2 regions of the Noviherbaspirillum saxi genome follow, and region 2 is predicted to be linked to the other one. Evidence: predicted binding sites of a transcription regulator. Region 2 holds the regulator's gene; the other holds the start of a gene.
The links. Region 2 encodes LexA, which represses DNA repair genes until DNA is damaged. Its sites were predicted from a motif close to ACTGTATNNNNATACAGT; they were not measured.

Region 1: the regulator LexA is predicted to act here: its motif matches at 8,751-8,768, upstream of D3871_RS22675 (PA0069 family radical SAM protein).

Annotation. Positions count from the first base shown of each region.
Region 1 is NZ_QYUO01000002.1:1,534,413-1,546,402, forward strand. It holds gene D3871_RS22635 (ethanolamine ammonia-lyase subunit EutB) at 1-66, opposite strand, end outside; gene D3871_RS22640 (PAS domain S-box protein) at 249-3,173, opposite strand; gene D3871_RS22650 (diacylglycerol/lipid kinase family protein) at 3,645-4,631, shown strand; gene D3871_RS22655 (phosphatase PAP2 family protein) at 4,612-5,289, shown strand; gene D3871_RS22660 (SDR family oxidoreductase) at 5,718-6,401, shown strand; gene D3871_RS22665 (NYN domain-containing protein) at 6,547-7,755, opposite strand; gene D3871_RS22670 (restriction endonuclease) at 8,067-8,630, shown strand; gene D3871_RS22675 (PA0069 family radical SAM protein) at 8,780-9,874, shown strand; gene D3871_RS22680 (TauD/TfdA dioxygenase family protein) at 10,070-10,990, opposite strand; gene D3871_RS22685 (AI-2E family transporter) at 11,746-11,990, shown strand, end outside.
Region 2 is NZ_QYUO01000001.1:1,504,646-1,516,635, forward strand. It holds gene D3871_RS07080 (cupin domain-containing protein) at 1-963, opposite strand, end outside; gene D3871_RS07085 (FKBP-type peptidyl-prolyl cis-trans isomerase) at 1,049-1,585, shown strand; gene D3871_RS07090 (hypothetical protein) at 1,653-2,591, opposite strand; gene mutS (DNA mismatch repair protein MutS) at 2,588-5,281, opposite strand; gene D3871_RS07100 (DEAD/DEAH box helicase) at 5,524-6,909, opposite strand; gene D3871_RS07105 (inositol monophosphatase family protein) at 7,079-7,873, opposite strand; gene D3871_RS07110 (RNA methyltransferase) at 7,998-8,765, shown strand; gene lexA (transcriptional repressor LexA) at 8,878-9,540, opposite strand; gene rpsF (30S ribosomal protein S6) at 9,836-10,204, shown strand; gene priB (primosomal replication protein N) at 10,223-10,525, shown strand; gene rpsR (30S ribosomal protein S18) at 10,546-10,830, shown strand; gene rplI (50S ribosomal protein L9) at 10,858-11,310, shown strand; gene D3871_RS07140 (MarR family winged helix-turn-helix transcriptional regulator) at 11,582-11,848, opposite strand.

The DNA of each region.
Region 1 (11,990 bases), on a different contig from region 2:
TGCCAGCAGCGTGGCAAGGTCGGGAAAATCGTAGCTTGTACAACCGATGCTGGTTCGGTATCCCATGCGACGCCCTCCATTTCAGTTGACAGGCGAACACGCGTTGCTTGCCTTGACAGAGAAACGTTACAGCAGAATATATGCCAATACAGTGCGTTTCATCGAATGTAGTGCACCTCCATGCAAACGCGAACACCTCGCCGTCCTTAATACCACCTTTAAAGATGCAAGAGATCTGCCTGATTGACTCAGGCACTCACCTGAAAACTGTCTTTACTGCCGCGCTTGACCGCATACATGGCGACATCGGCACGCTTCAGGAGTGCATCCTCATCCTCGCCATGATCCGGAAACACGGAAACGCCTATGCTCGCGGTGACGGTGTACGACACATCGCCTAGCACAATCGAAGCCCGCAATGCGGCGACCATTTTTTCCGCTAGCGCGCGCAGATGCTGCATGTCCCTGTGTTCCTGGATGATCACCACGAATTCGTCGCCGGCCAGTCGCGCGACAAAGTCGCTGTCGCGCACGCAATCGACCAGACGCGTGGCCGTCACCTTCAACACCACATCTCCGGCATCGTGTCCATGCACATCGTTGATCGCCTTGAAATGATCGAGGTCGATAAACATCAGTGCAAACTTTCGCTGATAGCGCCGGGCAAGCTGTATCTGATAGCCGAGGACTTGATGGAACATCATGCGGTTCGGCAGGCCGGTCAGGATATCGTGGCTGGCAAGGTGGCGAATACGCTCTTCCGCTGTCTTTCTTTCGGTAATGTCCTTGCCGGTGCCGCGATATCCCGCCGCATGTCCATCCTTGTCCCTGACAGGCAGGCCGCTGATGCTCAGATAACGTTTCGCGCCGTCGGTCCCGAGTATGCACAATACCAGTTCATGAAAAGGCATGCCTTCGGCCAGCAGGCTTTGATGCTCTATCCATTGATCGAGCGAGACATTATCGAAGGGCAGTTCCCACAAGGTTTTGCCAAGATAGTCATCCGCAACCATGCCCGTCTTGCCAAACACATCACCATTAATCTGCGTAAACCGGTAACGACTGTCCTGCTCCCAGTACCAATCCGACGACAGCTTCGTCAGATCGCGGAAACGCTCTTCGCTGGCCCGCAGCGCCGACTCGATGCTGCGCCGGTCCGTCACGTCGCGCAACATGCCGCGAAAGCCGGCCGGTTCTCCGCTGGCGTCGCGGATCAGGTGGATCGATCCTTCGCACATGACCTCTTTCCCGTTCCTGTGCAGCAGGCGCCAGTCGATCCCTTTTTTGGGGATCCCGCTCTTGAAAACCTCGTTGAAATTGGCGAACACATGCGCGGCATCCTGCGGCGAGTGATACCGCCGGTAGTTCACGCCGGCGATTTCGCTCATCGAATAACCAAACATGCGGCAGAACGCATCGTTGCACAGCATGAGCGCACCGGTGAGATCGACCTCGTAATACGCCTCTTCTATGCTTTCGAGGATGGACCGGTATTTTTCTTCGCTGGCGCGTACCGCTTCCTCAGCCAGGCGCCGCGCGGTTACGTCGCGCGAAATACCGCGGAATCCGGCCGGTCTGCCGTCAGTACCGATGATCAGCTGCATCGAAGTCTGGACGATGCAGATATTGCCGTCTTCCCTTTGTATCGCATGCTCGGTCAATTCCGCCGGCTGCCTGGTGCGATAGATCCGGTGGTATAGGCCGTAGACGTATTCCGCCGTGGCAACGTTCATGAAATTGCGGTAATTGAGCCGCAAGGCTTCGTCCCTGGTGCAATTGTGCTGGCGGCACAGCGCATCGTTGACGACGGTGTAATTGCCCTTCAGGTCGACTTCGAAGTAACCGTCATTCATGTTTTCGAGGATGCTGCGGTAGCGCTCCTCGCTCTGGCGCAAGGCATCGACCGCTTTCCGGCGCTTCAGATCACGGTCGAAGTTTTCCAGAGTAAAGACGATGTTTTGCGCCATGCGCTCGAGGAGATTGACGATATCATCGTCGAAGGCATCTTTCTCGCGCGAGTACAGAAGAAGCACGCCGATCGATTCGCCATCGCGCCGCAGCGGAATGGCGGCGCCGGCCGCCGCGCCTTCCTTGCCTGCCGCCATGCGCCAGGGCTTGACCTTGACGCGAGGATCATTGGGAAAATCATTGATGACACAGCTCTCGCCGCTACGATAGGCAGTGCCTACCAGCCCACGGCCTTCCACCTTGTCTTCGTCGAATGAAATCTGCAGGGGGCGCAGGCTATCGTGACCGATTCCGGCCAGCGCCGCGAATCGCGCCCATTCCGAGGAAGGGTCCGGCAGCAGCACCGACGCGCTGACGATCTGGCCGCTCCTGACTGCGACTTCGCACACCTGCTGATAAAGGTCTTCCGGTGTGGTGGCGTGCAGGATTGCATCATTGGTGCCGCTGATGGCAGCATACATCTGGCCCAGACGCACCGCGGCGCCTTCCGCCATGCGCCGCTGGGTGATGTCGCGCGCACTCGTCACGATCAGCCACCTGTCGTCGAGCATAATGGCGCGCCGCTGCAATTCAAACAGACAAGTGTTGCCGTCTCTGTCGCGTACCGTTTTTTCGGTAGCCGTACCGATACCGGTGGCAATCAGTTCATCGAAATCCTTTTCCAGCGTCTGACGATCGGACAACAGGAAGTCTTGCGGGCCGTAAGAGTTCAACTCTTCGCGAGAGCAGCCGATAGCCCGGCATGCGGTTTCATTGGCATCGATGATGCGCATGCTTGCACGGTCAATAATGAAAATCGGATCGCCCGAGATATCCACTGCCGCGCGGAAGCGCCGCAAGGCATTGGACTCGTGCCGGCGCACCGTGATGTTGCGCATGACACCCCGGTAACCGGCGAAGCGGCCATCGCCGTCCCGAATCGGCTCGCCGCTTGCGAGCACGGCGATCGCGTCGTCCTGGCCGAGCCACCAGGACCATTCGGCATCCCGGAATGCAGCCTGTTCCGCTCGTCTGCGTCGAAAATTTTCCCATTCGGGATCCGGATGCAGGGCTCCCGGAAGATCCCAGGGCGGATTGCCGACAGCAGCTGCCAGCATGTCGTCGGGTCGAGCCGGATCTGCCGCCAGGCGGTCGACACGGGTAAAGCGGCATTGGCTGTCGCATTCCCAATACCAGTCCGCAGTGAGCGCAACCAAGCTATCCATGTGTCTGTCTCCGCCCGTTATTCTCTGCCGGAGGCCGCCGGATATTCACCGGACTGCAACGGGTCATTGTTTTATGAGTGTCGAACCCAGGTCTGCTGGCGGGGCTTCAAGTCAGCGAAAACACACAGGAATGAAGCACACGGATCGGCCTGCACAGCGCAAGCGTCGTCAGCAGGCGCAAAACTTCGACAGTGGCATCAAATTGCCATATGGAAACAATAAATGCAATAGCTTGCGGAATTTATATCGTTTTAATTGGTGCCTTTTCATCTATGCCCCCACAGGGACGAGCGCAGCTCCATTGACCGGCCGCAAGATACGAATGCCGTACTACGTGCCAAATACGAATGAATTCATTTCTGTCGCTGTCGCCATGACCCATACCCAGTATGTAATCGATCAGTCCGGCAACGGAAGTCCGCCGTTCATATAACTTTCCAGCAGGCGCATTCCCTGTTTTCCCCTATTGGCATGGCATCACATCCTCGGCAAGCCCTCCGATTCCATATCATCGTCAATGCCCGCTCGGGCCGAATGGACGCGCAAAGCAAGTGCGCAACCATACGCAAGATTCTGGATGAGTGCGGCCGCGATTACATCCTGCATGTGGTGCACGATGCAAAAGCCTTGCGTGCAATCGCAAAAAAAACCGTGGACGAAGCACGGCGAGACGGCGGCGTCGTGGTAATTGCCGGCGGCGATGGCAGCATCAATATGGTCGCCCAGGCGGTACTGGGCAGCGGATGCACGTTTGCGGTCCTGCCGCAAGGAACGTTCAATTACTTTGGCCGGACGCACGGTATCCCGGAAGACCTGGAGCAGGCGGTAAGGGCCATGCTGATGGCATCCGTATGCCCGGTGCAAGTCGGCATGGTCAACAACCGGATTTTCCTGGTCAATGCCAGCCTTGGCCTGTATCCAAAACTTCTGGAAGACCGCGAAGTCTACAAACGTCAGCTCGGACGCAGCCGGCTCGTCGCCTTATGGTCGGCCATCGTGACGATATGGCGCCAGCACCGTAATCTGCGCATCAGGATCGACCAGGATGGCGAGACCCGCGATCTTCTTACGCAGACTGTCTTTGTGGGCAATAATCGTCTGCAGCTGGAACAGGTGGGAATTCCTCCGGCTGCGCAGCCCGGCGACGGCCGTCTCGCGGTGGTCACCCTGCGCCCGGTCGGCAAGTTTTCCCTGTTCGGTCTGCTGTTGCGCGGCGCGGCGGGAACACTGGATGCGGCAGACAGCGTCGACAGCTTTGCTGCCACCGACATGACCATCAAGCCGAGGTTTGCCCTGTCGGCCTGGAGCAAGGTCGCGCTGGATGGCGAAATCTTCTGGCTGCGAAGCCCTCTGCGGTTCAAGGTCGCATCCGAACCGCTACTTTTGCTTAAACCTGCGAACGCCGCTACCGGTGTCGCCGATGGATTGCACTATGGCCATGAAAACATTGATAAATAAACTGCTCGAATACACCCTGCGCCTGCTGCGCGGCCGCTGGGCCGATCTGGCCATTCTGTTTGCCGGTGTCCTGTTCCCCTTGTTCCTGTTCGGCGAGTTGGCCGAAGATGTTCTCGAGAAGGAGGCATTTTCTTTTGACCAGCCGCTCCTGCTACTGATGAATAGCCATTCGACGCCCCTGCTGGATGCGCTGATGGTGTTTTTTTCAGAGGCAGGCTCGATTCGTATCCTCGGCCCATGTGCGCTGGCGATCGCAGTCTTCCAGTTCGTGCATAAGCTGTGGGCCCGACTCGTGTACTGGGTGCTCGGCTTCGGCGGTGCAGTGCTGATCAATATCACGGCGAAACTGATCTTTACGCGTACACGGCCCGATCTCTGGATTTCTATTGCCCCTGAGACTTCGTACAGTTTCCCGAGCGGTCACGCGATGCAGTCGATGGCATTCATCGCGGCCTTGACCGTGCTGGCGTGGCATGAACGCCGGCGTTCGCTTTTGCTGCTTGCCGGCGGCATATTCGTGGTGCTCGTCGGCACCTCGCGCGTCTACCTCGGCGTGCATTATCCGTCTGACATACTTGCCGGGTGGACGGCCTCGCTGGCCTGGTGCTGCGGCCTTGCTATTATTCTGGGCAACCGACTCCGTCAACCGCGGGTGTGAATCAATCCCTTGCAACGGTCGCATTGAAAACTGCTCGTCAGGGCCAGTTCGATCATCGTGTCCACGGATTCGGCAGGCTTTGCATGGCCGAAGAACCAACAGAAGAGTTTGCGCATGGTCTTTCCCCTTGCCTTCGCATTGGACACCGCCCAATTCGCAGCAGGCGTGGTTTTATCCTAGTGTAAAAAACAGGCGCGGCACAGCATAAATCCTCGATAGTTGCAATTACGCAACTTCATCGTCGCCGGCCACGGCCGGGATAAAAACACCTTTTCTCCAGCATCGCTTGCAATATAAGGATAATCGTTCCCCCGGCGGCGCGGCCATGCGAATTCGGCAATAATCGCACCTGTATCCGCTTGTCTGCAACGGCTGGTATCGTCACCAGACAGTAAGCACGGATCCTAGAACATATCAATGGAGCTTATATGGACTTTTCCAATCAGACAGTTGTGGTGACCGGCGGTACCGGCGCACTCGGCATTGCTGTCGTCAATACCCTGCTGGACGCAGGGGCGCGTTGCGTCGTCCCGTACATTAACGACGCCGAAGCAAAAGCGCTCGCGCAACATGAACGCTTGCAACTGGTCCGCTGCGATCTGTCCGACGAAGCCCAGGTCGCAGCGCTGTATTCGGGCATTACCGATTTGTCGGCGTCGATTCATATCGCCGGCGGCTTTGCCTTTGCGCCGATTGCCGAGTCGGACAAGGAAGTGCTGATGCGGATGGTGAACATGAATCTGGTCAGTACCTATCTCTGTTGCCGCGAAGCGGTGCGTGCATTCGGCGAGCGGCAAGGGCGAATCGTCAATGTCGCGTCGCGCCAGGCGCTGGAACCGAGGGCCGGCAAGTACATGACCGCCTACACCGCCAGCAAGGCTGCAGTCGCCGCGCTTACTCAAGCCCTGGCGGCCGAAGTCGCACCGCGCATTCTGGTCAGCGCGGTGGCGCCATCCATCATCGATACGCCCGCCAACCGGACTGCGATGCCGGATGCCGATTACACGCAGTGGCCCAAACCTGCTGAAATTGCCTCAGGCATCGTGTTCCTGGCATCCGGTGCCAACCAGCTTGCAAGCGGCGCCATCGTCCCGATTTACGGAGCGGCCTGATACATCAGGCCAGCAAGCGTTACGGCTTGGAGTCGATGTATTGAGATCCCAAGCCGTGTCCGGCAAGTCAATGTTTGATTTCCATACACTGCCCGCCTGCGCAACCGCTAGTGGGTCACTTGGCAACGCATTATTGTCAGTAATCCTACTCGCCGCCAGCGCTTGTATCCGCCTTGCGAGGACGCCGTCCGCGTGGCGTTGACTTTCGTGCAGTTTTGCGTGGAGCATCCGAGGGTTCCGGTGGAGGCGTAACATCTTCCGCCGCTGGCGGCATGACAGCAGCCTCAGCAACCGTCGGCGCGGTCTCCCGTGCCTGCTCCGACACGACCTCGGCTTTTTTCTCCGCAGGCTTGCGTCCTCCCCGTCCCCGCCGCCGCGATTCAGGCTTGCCGCCAACCGTAGTTGGTGCATCAACAGATACAGTGGGCGTATTGGAGATTTCGGCGACTTCAGCCATGCTGTCCCCGGCGGCAGTCTCCAGCACAGTCGGTGCAGGCAAGGCTTCAACGGCTGGTTCTGCATTCAGCACGCCGCCGTTGCCGCGATAGACATAGGCGCCTGATTTTTCATCGCGGCCAAACTCGAGCAGACCACGACTCTGCGCTTCTTCGAGCAAGTTACCGAACGTCCGGAAACCGTAATAAGACTCGCTGAAATCGGGCTTGCGGCGTTTGATTGCTTCCTTCAATACCGATGCCCAGATCTTGCCGCTGTCGCCTCGCTCCGACACCAGGGCGTCGAAAGTTTCCACCGCCATGTCGATGGCCTTGGTTTTGCGCTGCTCGAGTTCTTCCTTGCGACGCTGCTCTTCGTCCGGTGAACGCCTGGCCGCAGGCTGCACCGTACGCGAATCGCGCTTGGCAGCTGCACGCCGGCTTTCGCGCACCAGATCGTCATAGAAAATGAACTCGTCGCAATTCGCGATCAGCAAGTCCGAGGTCGACTGCTTGATGCCTACTCCGATTACATGTTTTGCGTTTTCGCGCAGCTTCGATACCAGCGGTGAAAAGTCAGAGTCGCCGCTGATGATCACAAAGGTATTGACGTGGGACTTGGTGTAGCAGAGATCGAGTGCATCGACGACCAGCCGTATGTCGGCCGAGTTCTTGCCCGATTGACGCACATGCGGAATTTCGATCAACTCGAAATTCGCCTCATGCATGGTGGCCTTGAAGCCCTTGTAACGGTCCCAGTCGCAATAGGCTTTCTTGACGACGATGCTGCCCTTGAGCAGCAGGCGTTCGAGCACGGGCTTGATATCGAATTTTTCGTATTTTGCATCGCGTACGCCGAGTGCGACGTTTTCAAAGTCGCAAAACAGGGCCATGCTGACATAGTCTTGGGATGCTGCCATAAAGTCGCTTTCCAGGTAGTTCGATCGGAGCGGCATCCGCAGCGCCGGGTTTGCAGGCGCAAACTGCGGCGCGCTTGCGGTGCCCTTGATGCCTATGCATCATTGCAAACCATGCATCTTACGCTGTCATGACATAAATCTCCATCGCACCCAAAGTCGCAACCGGAATGCGGCATGAACGCATCTCACATACCAATTGATGACACGCCCTAGTAAAATGCCGGACGATACTCAATGCCGGGGCAAGAAATGCGTAACAATTTACAAGCAGGAATAGCAGCACCAACGATCGACTCTCCCCGGAGCGCAGCATGAAACTCAAAATGGCAGAAAGATCCCTGTTTGCCATCCTGCTCCGCTCGCCGTGGTGGATCAGTTTTGCAATCGCCATTGTGCTTGGACTGATCGCGAGCGTGTTACTTCCGCGGCAGTACGCTGCGCTCGGCCCGTCTGCCGGGTTTCCTTTCTTCGTGATCGGTGTGATCGCGGCCTGGAAGCAATGGCAGGCCCCGAGCGCGACGCGCATCGCTCGTGCCAGACAGGTATTTTCCGACATGGCCTGGCGCGATTTTTCCGGCGTGCTTGAACAGGCTTATATGCGCAAGGGATTTACCGTTACTCATTACGCCGGCAAGGGCGCCGACCTCGAAATTCTTGGGCCGAACGGTAAATCGCTCGTCAGCGGCAAACGCTGGAAGGCTGCCAGCACTGGCGTCGAGCCGCTGAAAGAACTGGCGGCAGCGGCAGATACCGCGTCGGCGCGCGCGATTTACATCACGCTTGGCGAACTGACCGACAATGCCCGTTCGTTTGCAAACAAAAAAAACATTGCCGTGCTGCGCGATAGCGACCTGGCGGAATTTCTGCCGAAATAGCAGCCGGAAATGAACTCGCGGAAGGCGGCCGCAACAACGTCGCAGCCTTCCTCCGCTCGGTCATGAATGCCAGCCGCTATGGTGATGGAAACAGTGCATGGACAAACCCATTGCAAAACAACTGTATATAAATACAGTAAAATCCATGCATGGCCAATTCCGAAAAACTCAAGCAATCCGGCATCGCGACCAAGGGTCGCGGCGCATGCTCGAATCCGCAAAATCGATTCGACTCCCTGAAACGGGAAGCTGTCGAACCTGAACCGTACAACGGCGTGACTGACGATGACGAATCATCGCCAAAGACCACCGTACAACTGCAAACGGCTCGACGCATCATCTCCATCAACCAATCGCCGGACATCCCCTTTGCGGCATCGATCAATCCCTATCAGGGTTGCGAGCATGGCTGCATCTATTGCTATGCCCGACCAAGTCATGCCTACCTTGGTTTATCTCCCGGCCTGGATTTCGAGACCAGATTGTTTGCAAAGGAAAATGCCGCTGAGATATTGGAAGCGGAACTTCTCGCACGGAATTACGTTCCCCAGAACATCGTCATCGGCGGGAACACGGATCCCTACCAACCCATCGAGCGCAAACTGAATATCACGCGCGCATTGCTTGAGGTCCTTGAACGCTACAATCATCCGGTATCGATCACGACCAAATCGGCATTGGTGACACGCGATATCGACATTCTGGAACGCATGGCATCCAAAGGACTGGCACGCGTGTATGTATCGGTGACGAGCTTGCGAAATGAAGTCTCCCGAACATTGGAGCCGCGAGCAAGCGCTCCGGCGAAGCGGCTTGCGGCCATCAAGCTATTAGCCGGCGCGGGGATACCGGTGGGCGTACTCGTCGCCCCCGTCATTCCGGCCATTACCGACGAAGAACTGGAATCTATCCTGTCGGCAGCGTCGGGAGCGGGCGCCAGTGCGGCTGCATACATTTTGTTGCGGCTGCCGCGCGAAGTCGCCGCTCTCTTTGCGGAATGGTTGACAGCGCATTACCCGCTGCGTAAGTCCAAGGTCGAAAAACTCCTCTCTCACATGCGAGGCGGTAAGCTGTATGACCCGGCATTTGAAACGAGGATGACAGGCACGGGCGTATTTGCCGACCTGCTGGCCAATCGTTTCCATCTGATATGCAAAAAGCTTGCTCTCAACCTGGAACGCCCGCCCCTGCGTACCGACCTGTTTGTACCAGCCGCTTTAGAAAAGCAGCTAAGCCTGTTTTAAAGACGTATCAACGTGCGGCGAAACGCGTTGCCACCATATGCCTGTCTGGCTTCGTCGGCCACCATGCGGTCGTCATTTTGGTATGCACTCTTAACAACGGAATTGATCTGAACGGACCCATTCCAGGTCGCGGCCACTTGCAACGCACCCTTACAGAAACATCGCCGTAACGCGTCGGCCTAAATAGGGCCGAGTTTAAACCGAGTACGTCGATAGCAGCCGTTCAGAATAAAATCGATCCGCAAGAACCCGGCACCGATACATCACTTGCTGTTCGTGCGGTTGATAGTCGGTATTCGTCCGATGTATCGTACTCAGGTTGTCCCAGATCAGCAGGTCGTTTTCTTCCCACTGATGGGTGTACTGGTACTCTTGCCTGGTCTGATGCTGAAAAAGAAAAGACAGCATGGCGGTACTCTCTTCTTCACTCCAACCATTGATACGGGTTGTAAACCCCGGATTTGCGTACAGCACTTTCCTCCGTGACACCGGATGGACTAATACTAATGGCTGGGAGATATTTTGGCTTGTTTTCCGGTGTACTTCACTTAACGACGCGCGTACCTCTTTATATCCCTGACGGCGCAAATAATACTGCTCAGGCGAGTGTACGGCCGTAGCACCTTCGATACGAGACTTGATTTCTTCCGACAAGTCCTCATAGGCCTTATACATGTTGGCGAAGTTCGTCGCGCCGAGAGCATGGCCATTACGCCGCGGGACCTTGAGCGCATAGGACAGGTTTGCAAAACCTCTTACTTCGCGGTGGCTCACGTCCGTATGCCATATTCCCCGCCCATTTGCCATTCCTGTGTTCACGCCGTCCTGTATGGTATTAGAGAGTATCGAAACCTCGGGTACATTGTCCGCTCGATGAGTGCTTCCTCTTTCAGGCATTTGCACCGTGCCAAATTTTTCTGCCACAGCTTTAAGCTGTGCTGCCGTTAGTCTTTGCGCTGGAAAACGTAGTACGCCATAGCGGCCGAGCGCCACCAGCACATCAAGAATCTCGGTCTCATGTAATGATTTTGAAAGGTCGATTCCTTTAATAACAGCACCGAGTGTCGCATCGTTTCTGCGAACAGCAAGCCTGGATTTAATGTCGATATTGTGCATTTTGTTTTACTAGCTTAGTGACCAGATCATCGATACAAGCAGCCTTAAGTTGTCCGCCTAAGAATGCTAAAAAAATAGTCGGAGGTCATATGCAATGTCGATACGATCCAGTAAAAAGCTCCCACTTGGACCCACATGCCAATTAAACAACGGTATATACCTTCTAATTACTAAAAGTACATTCGTATTGTATAACGACACTTTGTATTATTCAATAAAACACGCTGAAAGGAAATACTCTGCCGCGGTTCCATTTCGTACCACGACCGACTTATAAAATTCGGTGGATCATGTGGTGGAAAAAAGTACTGCGCCGCAGGAAGCCTAGGCCCTGATCTGGGTCTGCCTCGACGCATGCTCAAGTCGTTCAGCATGACCCACAATGTAATGTAGGCAGCAGATGGGAAGCTCCTGCGATTTCATCTGTCACGTAACGGGTCAAGAGTGGTTTAAGTTACACGAGCTTGACCGATCGCAATCGATTCGCGCTAATGTTAAGTACGATTCCCTGGTGACTCTTTTCTGACGGCAATCAGTAGGAGGCACAAAGGGCCTGCACGGTGTGCGGGCCCTTTTCTTTATACGCCGCTTGTTCTGAACGGATTGCGCTTTCACAATCCCGGAGGTTGCAAGCCGGGAACGCAATTGTCCATGCCTTGCCTAAGTTACAAGGCGCCACCTGTCTACGGTAAAAGGCGAGTCGAAAACCATACGCGCCAGACCTCAAATTTTTAACCCAACGCTGCATTAGATTTGTGCCCGATACCTCAACCAACCACGGCTTGAATGTGAATACTGCGGCCATCGTCGTATTGACGATCGTTGCGCTTTACTTTGGACGGGATATCTTCGTTCCTTTTGCATTGGCCGTGCTGCTGAGTTTCATGCTGGCGCCGCCGGTGAACTGGCTGCGGCGTACCCGTCTGCCGCGTAGCGCTGCGGTATTGCTTGCCGTTTCGTCGGCAGTTGCCATCATTGCCGGCATCTCGTTTCTGGTCGG
Region 2 (11,990 bases):
GATGAAGATATGCCGTCCACGGTAAAGCATCCGTGTCTTGCGCGACAGGCGAACGCCGCGCTTTGCCGCGGTCTGAACGAATTTCGTTGGAGTCAGCGATTTCTCCGGGCTGTCGAAAAACACATTTGCTTTAGGCTCGGTCAGGTACTCGCCGAGAAAGATCGTCATGTCGTCGTCGGTGAACCGGATTTTTTTCAATTCCGCGCTCATTGTCGCAATCATCGCCTTACTGATTTCCGCCGGATGCTGCGTAACCGCTAGATCCGGATCGGCATAACGGCCAGGCAGTTCTATCGAGTCGGCCATGAATTGCAGGAAGGCTTCGCCCAACTCCTGGAAGGGCGGTGCGCGAAAGCCGATCGAATAGGTCATGCATTCGCCTTCCGCAATGCCGTCATGCGCATAGTGCGGTGGCAGATACAGCATGTCGCCCGGCTCAAGAACGAATTCTTCTTCCGCCTGGAAATTCTTGAGAATCTTAAGCGGCATTCCTTCCACCAGGTTCAACTCCTGTTGAGCACTGATCTTCCATCGACGGCGTCCATGCGCCTGCAACAAAAACACATCGTAGGAATCGAAGTGGGGACCGACGCCGCCCTGGTCGGTCGCATAACTGATCATCAGGTCGTCGAGTCTTGCATCAGGAATGAAACGGAAGCGCTGCAGCAATGCATCGGCCGCATCGTCATGAAGATTGACTCCCTGGACGAGCATCGTCCATTCTTTTTTTCGGAACGACGGCAGGCGTTGCATCGGCCCGCTTTGCATTTTCCATGTGCCGTCAAAGTGCGTGATCAATCGGGATTCGACATCATCACGTCCGGCGAGGGTGCATAGCGCTTCCCGGTCAAGTAACGGTTTGAATCCTGGAATGGCTTGGCGGATCAATAGCGGCTGTTTGTGCCAGTAATCACGAAGGAATTTTTGCGGCGTCAGTTCGCCAAGAATGCTGAAATTATCCATGCCGGCATTATATAGGCATGCCATCGCAGGTCCGGCGACGTCAGCCGGTATAATCCGCATGAATGTTCACATGAAAGGAAGAGTCATGAAGATTGCCAAGAATACCGTAGTGACGGTCCACTACAAACTGTCAGATGCTCAGGGCAATCTGATTGAGGAAAGCCAGGACCCGATGGTCTACCTGCACGGTGGATATGAAAACACTTTGCCGAAGATTGAAGAAGCACTGGATGGCAAGGATGCCGGATTCGAGACCACGATTCAGGTCGAGCCGGAAGATGCATTCGGTGAGTACGACCCCGATCTGATCAAGATCGAACCACGCAATCGCTTACCCGAGCCAATCGAAGTCGGCATGCAGTTCGAGGGAACGCCGGACAGTACGGGCGGAGCGGAAGACTCGCTGATCTTTACCGTCACCGACATTGCCGACGACAAGGTTGTTCTCGACGGCAATCATCCGTTGGCGGGCATGGCGTTGCGTTTTACGTTGAATGTGGCAGAAGTCCGTGCCGCCAGTGATGAAGAAATCTCCCATGGACATGTGCATGGCCCGCACGGACATCACGACGAGATCGAGGGCGACGAAGACGACCACTTCCGTAGTCACCCACTTCATTAAATATATTTCTTAGGCACTGAATGGCACCTGCTGCCATTCAGTGCAGCCGATTTGGTGTAGCGGATTCCTATCGTGAACTGCCTGAAGCCTGCAGAGGATGGCTGGTCACGGAAAACAGATCGCCATGGGCTTGATTGACCGTCAGCTTGACCGATCCCGAACCCGCATCCAGTTCACCGATATTTTTTTGCCAGACGATGTCCGCTGGTGCGGCCGGCTGTGTCGAAGGTGCCGACTGGCTATGGATGATCAAGACCTTGCCGTCAAATTTTGACGCAAGCATTTTGATTTGCTTGCGGGTCTCGGCATAGCCGTCGCGCCGCACCGTTCCTGACTTCGGTACTGCCATGGGATTGCCGTCGCAGAACAGTACGATGCCGTCCAGCTTGCGGCGTGTCGCATACGTGAAAACCCGGTTTAACCAGTCACGGTTTGCGATCAGGCGATCTTCAAATTCGCTGTTTCTGCCAGCATCAAGAACGAAATGGTTGTTGTTGCGGGGAAGATTAAGTGTTGCGAACATCGTATTGCCCACTTCCCAACGGGCGTTCTCTGCGAAGTCGCGAAACTTGGCAATCGTGGACTGACGTACCACGGGAATTTTGCTGCCGCCAATCGAGAATTCATCCTGAAAAAACACATCGCGCAACAGCGTAAGTTTTCCCACCGCTGCGGATTTTCCGTTCGCCTGCTTGCATTCGGCCCAGTCGCTTGCGGTGAGTGACACGATCAAGCCGTTTTTCGCCTCCTGCAGCATTGCCTTGCGTCGATTGTAGAGCATGTCGGTGCATGGCTCGGACACACTTTTTATGCCGTTGGCCACAACGAACGCAAGATTATCGGCGTCGCTGGTATCGATGGCGTCGCGCAGGGTGGCTTCGTCCGAGGGACTGCGGATGATGTGCGATAGAACAACGAAGCTGAAGCTTTCATCCTGTGCGGCAAGCATCGGACTTGACGCCAGTAGCGCGCATATCGCCAAGCCTTGGAAAATCTTCGTGATCATTCTTTTTCTGCCAGGCGTTTCAAGCTGTAAAGCATGTCCAGCGCTTCGCGTGGCGACAAAGTATCCGGATCGGCTTCATCGAGCGCTTCGAGTATTGCTGTGACTGCGGCAGTCCGTACAGGTTCGTCCGCAGTCTCTGCTTCTTCGTCAGGCGACATATTGTGGGCAAACAGGTCGAACTGCGGTGTTGCCTGCACCGAATGTGCTTCCAGTGCAGCAAGATGCTTGCGGGCTGCCTTGATGACCGGTTGCGGTACTCCGGCCAGTTGGGCCACCTGCAAGCCGTAGCTTTGCGAAGCGGGGCCGGGTTGGACCGCATGCAGAAATACAATGCTGTCCTTGTGTTCGACCGCTGAAAGATGCACGTTCGCCGCGGAGGGGTGAGTATCCGGCAGTTGCGTGAGTTCGAAGTAATGCGTGGCAAACAGCGTAAAACTGCGGGTGCTGTCGATCAGGTGGCGCGCAATTGCCCATGCCAGCGCCAGCCCGTCGAAGGTCGAGGTGCCGCGCCCGACTTCATCCATCAGCACCAGCGAGTGTTCGGTCGCGTTATTCAGGATCGCAGCCGATTCTGTCATTTCAACCATGAAGGTCGAACGTCCGCCTGCCAGGTCGTCGGCCGCTCCAATACGAGTGAAAATGCGATCGATGGGTCCAATGACGGCATGATTCGCGGGAACAAAACTGCCGACATAGGCGAGCAGGGTGATCAGAGCGACCTGGCGCATGAAGGTCGATTTACCACCCATGTTGGGTCCGGTAATCAGCAGCAGCTTGCGCTCATTGCTCAGCTCGCAATCGTTTGCGATAAAGCGTTCTATCTGGTTTTCGACGACGGGATGGCGTCCCTGTTCGATGAAGATGCGCGGCTCATCGATAAGTTGCGGAGCGCACCAGTTGTTGCGCATCGCATGGTCTGCGAGCGCGACCAGCACATCCAGCTGAGCCAGCGCATGGGCTATGGATTGCAGCGTGCCGATATGCGGCGCCAGTTCATTGATCAGCTTCTCGTACAGATATTTCTCGCGTGCGAGCGCGCGTTCCTGCGCCGACAAGGCTTTATCCTCGAAGGCCTTCAACTCGGGAGTGATGTAGCGTTCCGCATTTTTGAGCGTCTGACGGCGACGATAATCGTCGGGCACCTTGTCGGTCTGGCCGTGCGTGACTTCAATGTAAAAGCCGTGCACCTTGTTGTACTCGACCCGCAGGTTGCCGATGCCGGTTCGCGCTCGTTCCCGGGTTTCCAGATCCACCAGAAATTGGCCTGCGTTTTCCGACAGCGCCCGCAGTTCATCGAGTTCCGGATCATAGCCGCGTGCGATCACGCCGCCGTCACGCACCATTGCCGCCGGTTCCAGTGCAATGCCGCGTTCGATCAGATCGAGACATTCGCTGGGCGTTGCCAGCGCCTCATGCACTGACTTCAGCAGGGGTGCATCGGCATCCTTGTTGCACATCGCCACATAGGCGCGCAGCGACGGCAATTGCTGCAGGCCGCCGCGCATGCCGGCCAAGTCGCGAGGACGTGCCGACTGCAGCGCAATGCGGGTGGTAATGCGTTCGATGTCCGGAACGGCTGCCAGTGTGGTCGACAAACCCGAGGCCGCGTCGGCGCGCATCAAGGCATTGAGCGCAGCGTGGCGTGCACGGGCAATTTCCTGATCGCGCCGCGCATGGTGCAGCCAGTGCCGGAGCAGCCGCGAGCCCATCGCGGTGCGGCAATGGTCCAACAGGGAAAACAAGGTAGGCGACATAGAATCGTCGGCGCCGCGCAGCGTCTCGGTCAGCTCCAGGTTGCGGCGGGTCGCTGCATCGAGTCCGATGAATTCATTTTCCGCTTCGACGGCCAGCGTGCGCACGTGCTGCAAACCTTTTCCCTGCGTCGATTGCGCGTAACGGAGCAAGGCTCCGGACGCGCCCACCGCCGCATGCAGGCCTTCAGCATTGAATCCGCTGAGTGTGGAAACGCCTAACTGTTCGCGCAGTGCCTTGCCGCCGCTTTCCGGATCGAAGTGCCATTGCGGCACCGAAGTGAATTTGCCGCTGCCCGCCTGCAGATGCATGAGACCTACGTCGTCGGCCAAAAGAATTTCTGCTGGCGATATGCGTTCGAGTTCCTGCTTCAGGCGGGCATCGAATCCGCGCGCGTCGCCGGCAAATTCCATCAGCTTCAATGCGCCGCTGGCCATGGAAAGCCAGGCCAGACCGACGGTGATGGTCTTGCGTTGCGTAATCGTGCATATCGCCAGCAGAGGACGTTCCGACTTTTCGGGAAGCAGGTCTGAATCTGTCAGGGTACCCGGTGTAATCACGCGGATAACCTTGCGCTCCACCGGCCCCTTGCTGGTTGCCGGATCGCCGATTTGCTCGCAAATGGCGACCGACTCACCCAACTTGATCAGTTTGGCGAGATACTGGTCCGCCGAATGAAATGGGACACCGGCCATCTTGATCGGATTGCCGTTCGACGCGCCGCGCTGAGTAAGTGTAATGCCGAGCATTCGCGCCGCTTTTTCCGCATCGTCGAAAAAAAGCTCGTAGAAATCTCCCATCCGGTAAAACAGCAGGGTGTTCGGATGGTCGGCCTTGATGCGCAAAAATTGCTGCATCATCGGCGTGTGTTTTTCCAGGGCGTCGTCAATACGGGACGACGCGTCAGCGTCTTTCCCGGTTGCGGATGCTAGTGCCATTCCAGACTTTCTTATTCAAAGGCAAACAGTGTCCGCCATTTTAATGCGCGGCAGGAATGGAATGAAGGCGTGTGCGATAAATCTTCGCGCTGCGCGCGCTCCGCCGCAAGCGAAGACCGGCGTGTACTACGAGCACACGCCGTAAAAGCGATGAATTCAGCTTGCGCGGCATGGCGAGGCCGGTCGCCGTGCCGAGGGAAATCCGCCTTGGCCTCGATTGAGGCGGTTAGACAAAATCCACTTTAGCGCCCGCGTCCGCCGCTGCGGTGCAATGCCGAGGTCTGACCGGTCAGCGATCTGCCGCCCGCCGGTTTGGCCGGAGCAGGTTTGTTTTGCGGGGGGCGAGATTGCGTCGGCTTTGCTGAACCCGACTTCGCTGCATTGGGGTCCGCCTTGCTGTTGCCTGACGACGGCTTTTGCTGACGCGGGGTGTTGCGCGAGGGTTGATTGCCGCTGCGAAGCTGGATCGGCTGCGGTCGCGCATTCGGATCAGGCTCGAAACCTGGAATGACTTCCTGCGGCAGAGTACGCTTGATCAGCTTTTCTATGCCTTTGAGCATGTCATGCTCATCCACGCAGACCAGCGAAACGGCTTCGCCCGTTGCACCCGCGCGGCCGGTGCGGCCGATACGGTGGACATAGTCCTCGGGAACGTTCGGCAGGTCATAGTTGACGACATGGGGCAATTGATCGATATCGATTCCGCGTGCGGCGATATCGGTGGCGACCAGCACTTGCAGGCTTCCATCCTTGAATTCTGCCAGCGCACGGGTCCGAGCGGACTGGCTCTTGTTGCCGTGAATCGCCATGCCGGAGATGCCGTCCTTGCCGAGTTGCTCGACCAGTTTGTTGGCGCCGTGCTTCGTGCGCGTAAAAACCAGCACCTGTATCCACTCATTGGTTTTGATCAAATAGCTGAGGAGCGGATGCTTGCGATTGCGGTCGACCGGGTGGATCTTTTGTGCAATGACTTCCACTGTCGAATTGCGGCGGGCCACCTCGATCATCGCCGGAGAATTCAGCAGGCCGTCGGCCAGTGCCTTGATGTCATCGGAGAAGGTCGCCGAGAACAACAGGTTCTGACGTTGCTTGGGCAATGCGGCGAGCACCTTGCGAATGTCACGGATAAAGCCCATGTCAAGCATACGATCGGCTTCATCCAGGACCAGGATTTCAACATGCGACAAGTTGACGGTGCCTTGTTGCATATGGTCGAGCAGGCGTCCGGGTGTCGCGACGAGAATATCGACGCCATGATTCAACACTCTGATTTGCGGGTTGATATTGACGCCGCCGAAGATCACGGAGGAGGTGAGCTTGAGGTACTTGCCATACACACGGACACTTTCTTCCACCTGCGCAGCCAGTTCGCGCGTCGGGGTGAGGATAAGGGCACGAATCGGACGGCCGGTTTTGGCCTGTGTGCGTGGCTGCGCGTTCAGGCGCTGCAGGATGGGCAGCGTGAAGCCGGCGGTCTTTCCGGTGCCGGTTTGCGCGCCGGCGAGCAGGTCGCCGCCACATAACACTGCGGGGATCGCTTGCTTTTGAATCGGGGTCGGGCTGGTGTATCCCTGCTCGGTGACGGCACGGACAATTTCATCGGCAAGGCCGAGTTCGCTAAAAGACATGAAGACTCATTAAAAATATCGGCCTGTCACCGATCGATCGGTGCCAGTCGCAGGCAAATAGGTGGGGAGAGGAGAGGTCGCGGGGACAGCGGCGCGAAGACTGGAGAGGCGCAGCGTGCGTAACTGCATGACGTCATGAAGTTACGCCTCGAAGAATCAGGGGGAAAACCTATTTCGCGAATGGCGACAACAGGTGAACCATCTGGGCAAAGATCTTGGGGGATCCGGCAAGTACATTGCCTTTATACAGGTAATCGGACTCGCCGGCAAAGTTGCCGACGATGCCGCCGGCTTCGGTAATCAGCAATGATCCTGCAGCCATATCCCAGGTTTGCAGGCCTTTTTCAAAAAAACCATCGAGCCGGCCGGCAGCGACATACGCGAGGTCCAATGCGGCCGCACCGGGGCGGCGTAATCCGGCACATTTTTCCGTCATGATTTTGAACATCTGCATGTATTCGTCCAGACCTGCGCCCTCGCGGAATGGAAAGCCTGTGCCGATCAAGGCATCAGCCATCTTGTCACGACGACCGACGCGGATTCGCTTTTCATTGAGATAGGCACCGGCGCCTTTGCTAGCGGTGAACAGGTCGTTACGGTTAGGATCGTATACAACCGCCTGGGTGATCTGGCCGCGCTGCTGAAGCGCGATCGATACGCAGTATTGCGGAAAGCCGTGGATGAAGTTGGTGGTGCCGTCGATAGGATCGATGATCCAGACATTGTCGTTTTCGTCATGCAGGTTTTGTGACGGACCGGATTCCTCGGCAAGAATGGCGTGGTCGGGATAGGCGGTTTTTAACACCTCGATGATGGCCTGCTCGGCGGCTTGATCGACTTCCGTCACGAAATCGTTATGGCCTTTCTCGGTGACCTTGATGCGGTCGATGTCGAAAGAGGCCCTGTTGATGATCGAAGCGGCGCGGCGGGCAGCCTTTACCGCCGTATTGAGCATGGGATGCATAGAGGTTCCGTTAGAATTGCGGTACCGCCGCCTACCGCGTCCGGAACCACATTGAAGAATTAATGAGCGATGCGGTCGTTCGTGCATTGAAAAATTCACGCGCCGCGTAAGGTCGCTATTTTAAATGAACCAGCCACAAACCAACACTTCTCTTTTCGGCCGCCTTCGTTTTGTACTGGTCGATACCAGTCATCCTGGCAATATAGGTGCCGTCGCGCGCGCCATGAAAACCATGGGTTTTTCGCAACTTGTGCTGGTCAATCCGCGCTTTCCGGATGCCTTGCAACAGGAAGAAGCGATCGCCTTCGCCAGCGGTGCGCAAGATGTTCTTGCCGCAGCGAAAGTCGTTGATACAATTGAAGAAGCGCTACTAGGGTGTAACTTCGCTGCTGCCTTGAGTGCGCGACTGCGCGAGTATTCGCCGCCGGTGATGACGCCACGGACATTGGCGTCTGCTTTGTACGGTGATGTGACACTCAACGCGGCATTGGTTTTTGGCAGCGAGCGCTATGGATTGCCGAATCAGATCATCGAGAAATGCAATGTCTTGATCAATATCCCCGCCAATCCTGATTATTCTTCCTTGAATCTTGCGCAGGCAGTACAAATTCTTGCATATGAGGCCAGGCAAGCACAGGGCGGCGACAATGTTGCCCAATCGGTAATCGGATTTCAAGGAGATCCCGCCAGCATGGCGCAGATCGACGGCATGTACGCACACCTGGAAGAAGCCTTGGTGGCGGTTGAATTTCTCGATCCGACTAATCCAAAGAAGCTCATGTCTCGTCTGCGAAGGTTATTTTCGCGCACTCAACTCGAGACCGAGGAAGTGAATATCGTGAGAGGAATTGCACGTCACGTGCTCGCCAAGGTAACAAAGCTATCTAAATAAATAACTTGCTAACCTGCGGACCCGACATGGGCCAAGAAGGCAAGGCATATTAAATTAAATACCTGATGGCAACCTAAATTGCAATCAGGTATAGTTCGCAATCATTGAATGTTCAAGCCCAAGCTCGGAGCAGGCCAACAGCCAAACCTTCCAAAGCAAAATTTTCCTGGCTGGAATCGACACGGATCGGTTCGAAATCCGGATTCTCGGGCAGCAGCTCAATGACGGAACCGCTTTTCTTGTAACGTTTAACCGTTACTTCATCGCCAAGGCGGGCCACCACAATTTGTCCATTTTTTGCGCTGTCGACTTTTTTCACCGCAAGTAGATCGCCGTCCATAATGCCGGCATCGCGCATGGACAAACCGCGTACTTTGAGCAGGAAATCCGGTTTGGCCGAAAACAGAGAAGGATCGACGCTGTAGCTTGCCTCGATATGCTCCTGAGCAAGTATAGGCGAACCTGCGGCCACGCGTCCGACCAGTGGAAGACTAAGCTGCATCAGCGAGGGATGTGGAAGCGGCATTTGGCGTCCACCAAATAGGCTTGTCGTTTCTCCATGGATGTCCCGCAGGCGAATTCCCCGTGAGGTACCAGGCGAAATTTCTATTGCCCCCTTGCGTGCCAGCGCCTGTAGATGTTCCTCTGCAGCATTGGCGGATTTGAAGCCCAATTCAGTGGCAATTTCGGCTCGGGTAGGGGGGAAGCCGGTATTTTCGATCGCCTCCCTAATCAGGTTCAGGATCTGTTCCTGGCGTGCAGTGAGTTTAAGCATGTTCGCAATCGAGGAATCTGGCAAAGAGAAAGGCATATTGACTGAAGATCATCTTTCAGCGTTAGCGCTTCCTTAAGCCATGCTGTTGATATAGACAGGCTGTATTTTTATACAGCCCTTAAATGATTGCAAGGGAAGTTTTGCGATTTTTACGCGCGCGCCAAGTGATCAGCATTAAGCGCTTGAAATGATTGAGTTTTACCTGTTCGCAGGTTATGATAGCGGGCTTTCCTCTTCCCACACTCGTCTTGACGCCGAGGTGGGCGATTTTTAAATCCGTCCAAAAGGAGATTACATGCGTCATTATGAAATCGTATTTATTGTCCATCCCGATCAAAGCGAGCAGGTTCCTGCAATGATCGAACGTTACAAGGGCATCGTAACTGCTCGTAACGGCAAAGTGCACCGCGTTGAAGACTGGGGTCGTCGCCAGATGGCTTACATGATCCAGAAGTTGGCCAAGGCCCACTATGTCTGCATGAACATCGAGTGCGACAATGAAACTCTGGCTGAAATCGAAACCGGCTTCAAGTTTAACGATGCTGTCCTGCGCCACCTGACTGTCAAGATGAAGAAGGCTGAAACTGCGCCGTCGCCGATGATGAAGGCTGTGCAGAAGGAAGATGCTGCGAAGACTCAGCGTTCCGAAGCAGCCGCTGCGTAATTCTGTCAGTCGAGGAGAGTGAACCAGCTACGCCTGATAGCGGCCATTGCCGAGCGCGAAGTGTTGCGCTACACGCCGGCGGGCATACCGATCGTGTCGGCAAAATTGCTGCACGCCTCCGGACAGGTGGAAGCGGGTCTCCCGCGCCAGGTTGAGTTTGAAATTTCTGCGGTTGCCGCAGGTGAAATTTCAGGAAGGCTTAACAAGGCGGAGCTAGGTGAGACCATGGTATTCACTGGTTTCCTCGCACGTAAGAATCGCAATAGCAAAGGCCTCGTATTCCATATCACGGATTTCGAAGCTTATTCACCAGATCACTAGATACAGTACAGGAGCCAAACATGGCATTCGGTAAAAAATTCGATAAAAGCAAACTCAAGAACAAGCGTCAGCAGCAGAATCCTCTGTTCAAGCGCAAGAAATTCTGCCGCTTCACCGCCGCCGGCGTTGAGCAAGTTGACTATAAGGACGTGGACACCCTGAAGGATTTCGTTCAGGAAAATGGCAAGATCATGCCGGCACGTCTGACCGGTACAAAAGCACACTACCAGCGTCAAGTTGACACTGCGATCAAGCGCGCACGCTATCTCGCGTTGCTGCCTTACACCGATCTGCACAACGCCTAATTGACGACTGAAGAATAGGAGAAAAACATGCAAGTCATTCTGTTGGAAAAAGTCGTTAATCTCGGCAATATGGGTGAAGTCGTACGCGTGAAGGACGGTTACGCTCGTAACTTCCTGATTCCCCAGCGCAAGGCACGTCGTGCTACAGCTACTGCAGTTGCAGAATTTGAAGCAAAGCGTGCAGACCTGGAAAAAGCAGCTGGCGAAAAGCTGGCAGCAGCTCAGGCTCAAGGTGAAAAGCTGAACGGTACGACTGTTCGGATCGCTCAAAAGGCTGGCGTTGATGGCCGTCTGTTCGGTTCCGTAACCAATGCCGATATCGCTGCCGCGGTATCCAAGCAAGGTTTCCCGGTCGAGAAGGCGCAGATCCGCATGCCGCAAGGCCCACTGAAGGTCGTTGGCGATCACACTATCGCGGTCGCACTGCATACCGACGTCGTGGTCGACATCACGATTGCTGTGGTTGGCGAGCAAGCCTAAGCAGTTTTGGCATTCAATAAAAAAGCCGGCGCAAGCCGGCTTTTTTATTGCGCTCGTCCTCTTCGGCGTGCACTGCGTATGGCGCAGTCTTTGATGGCGTTTTATTTCATGGCGTCTCAGTCTGATTTATCGAAGGTTTTATCGAATAGGGGACTTATGCGTGCAGAGTTCGTCATGCGCTAATCAGGCATTTGTGATCATACGACATAGAAAACCCTTGAACTGTGTAACCTCCGCGTCAGTGAATCCTTTCAGGTGATGATTCAACGCATCAACGGTTACCTGAATCATCTGGTCTGCGATGTTCTTTCTCGGTCAAGGCGACATCAATCATGGGGCGGTCGACGGTGCTGCGTGCACACTCGATAAAGCCCTTGTCTTCAAGCCGGTCAAATGAACGAGTCCATGCTCCGGTATCGGTTGCGAGTTCACGTGCAAGATCGGATGCAGCGTTGGACTTTCCATATAGCAGTTTCATGAAGATGGCGACCTGGGCATGAGTAATATCGAATTCGGCCAGCCGACGATCTTTGGTCAACGACAGCTGCCCTCCCGCCCGTCAAGCAGATAGCCGATACTCTCGATCGATGAATGGGTTTCCAGGCTATATCGTTGGTATATGATGTTGTTATGGAAACAAATAATATCGGCAATACAGGTGTCTCGGCAGTAAATGTCAA